DNA from 2 places in the Streptomyces sp. SudanB52_2052 genome. Region 2 is predicted to be linked to the other one. Evidence: riboswitches for the same ligand, from Rfam matches in the RefSeq annotation. Region 2 holds a riboswitch; the other holds the start of a gene.
What was found. Region 2 has a riboswitch for S-adenosylmethionine ahead of ACSUPV_RS29760 (aminotransferase class V-fold PLP-dependent enzyme). Riboswitches for the same ligand answer to the same signal wherever they lie in the genome.

Region 1 (2,198 bases), 1.6 Mb from region 2:
GAGTACGTCCGCGGCTCGAAGCCGTCCCCGCCCCGCTCGAACTGGGTCAGGGACGGCCGGATCAGGTGCCCGCGGGCCAGCCGCAGCTGGGCCGTGCGGTAGATCGCGGCGGCCATCCGGCCCAGCGCCTGCCCGTCCTGGTGCCGGTGCTTGCGCACGCCGACGTCCACCTGGGCGAGGGCGTCCAGCCCCACCAGGTGCAGGGCGTCCACCAGCATGCCCAGCTCGACGCCGTACCCGACGGGGAACGGCAACTGCTCCAGCAGTGAGCGGCGGGCCGCGTACTCCCCGCCGAGCGGCTGCACGAAGCCGGCCAGCTGCGGCCAGTGCATGTTCAGCAGCGGGCGCGCCATGAGTTCCGTGACCCGGCCGCCCTGCCCGGCCGCGCCGCCCAGCGGACGGTCGTACATGCCCTTGACCAGGTCCACGTCCGGCTCGGTGAGCAGCGGGCCCACGATCCCGGAGACGAAGTCGGACGAGAAGTCCCTCAGGTCGGCGTCGATGAAGCAGACGATGTCCCCGCGTGTGACGAGCAGCGAGCGCCACAGCACCTCGCCCTTGCCGGGCACCGCGGGCAGCCGGGGGAGGATGGTGTCCCGGTGCACCACCGTCGCGCCCGCGGCGGCGGCCACCTCCGACGTGCGGTCGGTCGACCCCGAGTCGACGACGACCAGCTCGTCGACGAGCGGGACCTGCCGCATCAGGTCGTGGCGGATGACGGCGGCGATGTCGCCGACCGTCTCCTCCTCGTTGAGCGCGGGCAGCACGACGCTGACCGTCTGGCCCGTGCGCTGCTTGGCGGCCAGGATCCGGTGGAGCGGACGCTCGGTCGCGGACCAGGAACGGGTGCTCAGCCAGCGCTCGACTTCTTCCAGCACCGTGGCGGCTCCTTAGCGTTCTCTCGGCGGGACGGACTGTGAGCCATCTCGCGGTTCGGACGACTATCTCAAGGGTCCTGGTCGTCGGTTACAGTCTTGAACAACGCGGATGACCATCGCATGTCCGGGGTCAACCGTCGTTTACAACCACATACAGCTCATCCAGAGGGGCAGAGGGATACGGCCCGATGAAGCCCCGGCAACCCTCCAGTCGGTACTCGTAGGTCACTGGCGACCACAGCGCGAGGCTCCCGGCTAGGGAAGGTGCCAAATCCGTCTCACGGCGAGATGCGTCGTGAGGAAGATGAGGAGAAAGGGCCTCGCCTCACATGGCTGTGCAGACTGTTGCAAGCACCACGAACTCCACCGTAGACCTCGGCCCGGCCGCCGCCCTGAGCTGCCGCGAGTGCGGTCACCGCGTCCCCCTCGGCCCGGTCTTCGCCTGTGAGGAGTGTTTCGGCCCGCTGGAGATCGCCTACGACTTCTCCGCGTACGACGCCGAGGAGCTCCGCAAGCGGATCGAGGCGGGCCCCGCGAACATCTGGCGTTACGCCCCGCTGCTGCCCGTCCCGGCCGACGTGGCGGACAAGCCGAACCTCAACCCGGGCTGGACGAAGCTGATCAAGGCCGACAACCTCGCCCGCGAGCTGGGTGTCGACGCCGGCAAGCTGTTCGTGAAGGACGACTCGGGCAACCCGACGCACTCCTTCAAGGACCGCGTCGTCGCGCAGGCCCTGGAGGCCGCCCGCGCCTTCGGCTTCACCACGCTCTCCTGCTCCTCCACCGGCAACCTCGCCGGCGCCGTGGGTGCCGCAGCGGCCCGCGCCGGCTTCCGCTCCTGCGTGTTCATCCCGCACGACCTGGAGCAGGGCAAGGTCGTCATGGCCGCGGTCTACGGCGGCGAGCTCGTCGGCATCGAGGGCAACTACGACGACGTGAACCGCTTCTGCTCCGAGCTGATCGGCGACCCGGCCGGCGAGGGCTGGGGCTTCGTCAACGTCAACCTGCGGCCGTACTACGCCGAGGGCTCCAAGACCCTCGCGTACGAGATCTGCGAGCAGCTCGGCTGGCAGCTGCCCGACCAGATCGTGGTGCCGATCGCCTCCGGCTCCCAGCTCACGAAGATCGACAAGGGTCTGCAGGAGCTGATCAAGCTCGGGCTGGTCGAGGACAAGCCGTACAAGATCTTCGGCGCGCAGGCCGAGGGCTGTTCGCCGGTGTCGACGGCGTTCAAGGCCGGGCACGACGTGGTGCGGCCGCAGAAGCCGGACACGATCGCCAAGTCGCTGGCGATCGGCAACCCGGCGGACGGGCCGTACG
Region 2 (2,198 bases):
ACGTCCACTCCCCCGTCCGTGCGGCGCGACACCTTGCGGGAGGCGCCGCCGCCCGCGAGGTACGGCTCGGCCTCGCGCAGCCAGTCGGACCGTCCGGCCAGGACGCCGGAGCCGAAGGGCGCGTACAGCTTGTGCCCGGAGAAGACGACCCAGTCGACGTCGAGGTCCGCGACGGACACCGGGTGGTGTGGGGCCAGCTGGGCGGCGTCCAGCACGATCCGCGCGCCGTGGGCGTGCGCGGCCGCCGCGAGCTCCCGTACGGGCCACAGCTCGCCGGTGACGTTCGAGGCGCCGGTGACGCAGACCAGGGCCGGGCCGTGGGGCTCCCGGTCGGCGAGGGCGCGCTCCAGGGTCTCGACGGCCTCGCGGTGACTCCTCGGGGCGTCGAGGTACGTGACACGGGCGTCGCGCCAGGGCAGCAGGGAGGCGTGGTGCTCGGTCTCGAACACGAAGACCTGGCAGCCGTCCGGCAGGGCGGCGGCGAGGAGGTTCAGCGAGTCGGTGGTGGAGCGGGTGAACACCACCTGGTCGTCGGCGCGGCAGTCGAGGAACTCGGCGACGGTCCGGCGGGCGTTCTCGAACAGGTCGGTCGACAGCTGGGACAGGTACCCGGCACCGCGGTGGACGCTGCCGTAGTACGGCGCGTAGGCGGCGACGTCGTCCCAGACCCGCTGGAGCGCCGGGGCGCTGGCGGCGTAGTCGAGCGCGGCGTAGGTGACCTCGCCGCCGGTGACGAGCGGCACGGTGACATCCCGCCCCAGGACGGGCAGCGGGGCACAAACGGACTGGTCTGCGGCAACGGTGGAGACGGACATGGGTGAACTCCCGTGAGATCAGGTGAATCCGCCCGCGAGCCCAGGGGGGGCTACCAGCGGGGATGAAAGGAAGAGGATGCGGAGGCGGGGCTCTGCGGCCCTATCGCATTCGCTGACTCACGGAGAACTCCTCGACGACCAGGACCCCTGGATTCGTGAGGGGTCCGCGCTTGCCGCAGACCTCGCTGCCTGCGGCCTGGTCTTCACCCGGGGCACCCCGCCACGGACGGAGGGTTGCCGGACAGTCGGCCGGGGCCTCATGACTGTCACTCATGACCTGCTCAGGAACGTACGCGAAAAGATCGGCGTCCCGCAACCCGAGTCCGGATCGCGGGACGCCGTACGTCCTACCCGTCTACTGGTTGCTGGCGGCCACCCACCGCTCCAGGGTCCGCTTGGCGGCCCCGGAGTCGATCGACTCCGCCGCCTTCGCCATCCCGGCGCGGATCTGCTCGGCCAGCGCCCCCGGGCCGGGCTCCAGCGCCACCAGCGCCGCCGCCGAGTTCAGCAGCACCGCGTCCCGGACCGGGCCCCTCTCGCCGTCCAGCAGACGCCGCGCGACCTCGGCGTTGTAGGAGGCGTCCGCGCCGCGCAGCGCCTCCACCGGGACCAGCTCGATGCCGACCTCGCGCGGGTCGAAGGCCTCCTCGGCGACCTTGCCGTCCCGGACGATCCACACCCGTGACGTGGCCGTGGTGGTCAGCTCGTCGAGGCCGTCGTCGCCGCGGAAGACCAGGGACGAGTGGCCGCGCTCGGCGAACACGCCGGCGACGATCGGCGCCATCCGCGGGTCGGCCACGCCGACGGCCTGGGCTCTCACCTTCGCGGGGTTGGTCAGCGGACCGAGGACGTTGAAGATCGTCCGGATGCCCAACTGGCCGCGCGCCGCGCCCGCGTACCGCATCGACGGGTGGAACTTCGCCGCGAAGCAGAAGGTGATCCCGGCCTCCTCGGCGACCCCGGCCACCCGGTGCGTCGGCAGCTCCAGGTTGACGCCGAGCTTCTCCAGGACGTCCGACGCGCCGGACGCCGAGGACGCGGCGCGGTTGCCGTGCTTGACGACCTTCGCGCCCGTGCCGGCGACAACGATCGCCGACATCGTGGAGATGTTGACGGTCTTCGCCCCGTCGCCGCCCGTGCCGACGATGTCGACCGCCGGGCCCGGCACCTCGATGACGTTGGCGTGCTCGTACATCGCCCGGACGAATCCGGCGATCTCCTCGACGGTCTCGCCCTTGGCGCGCAGCGCCACCACGAACCCGGCGATCTGCGCGTCCGTCGCCTCGCCGCGCATGATCAGGTCCATCGCCCAGGCGGTGTCGTCGGCCGTCAGGTCACGGCCTTCCAGCAGGCCGTTCAACAGCAGGGGCCAGGAGCGGCCCG

Region 1: another riboswitch for S-adenosylmethionine. It lies ahead of thrC (threonine synthase); the one in region 2 lies ahead of ACSUPV_RS29760 (aminotransferase class V-fold PLP-dependent enzyme).

Annotation. Positions count from the first base shown of each region.
Region 1 is NZ_OZ186796.1:5,027,082-5,029,279, forward strand. Features, by position in the region: gene ACSUPV_RS22415 (glucosyl-3-phosphoglycerate synthase) at 1-878, opposite strand, end outside; SAM riboswitch class I at 1,034-1,189, shown strand; gene thrC (threonine synthase) at 1,208-2,198, shown strand, end outside.
Region 2 is NZ_OZ186796.1:6,654,116-6,656,313, reverse strand. Features, by position in the region: gene ACSUPV_RS29760 (aminotransferase class V-fold PLP-dependent enzyme) at 1-815, opposite strand, end outside; SAM riboswitch class IV at 977-1,093, opposite strand; gene trpD (anthranilate phosphoribosyltransferase) at 1,171-2,198, opposite strand, start outside.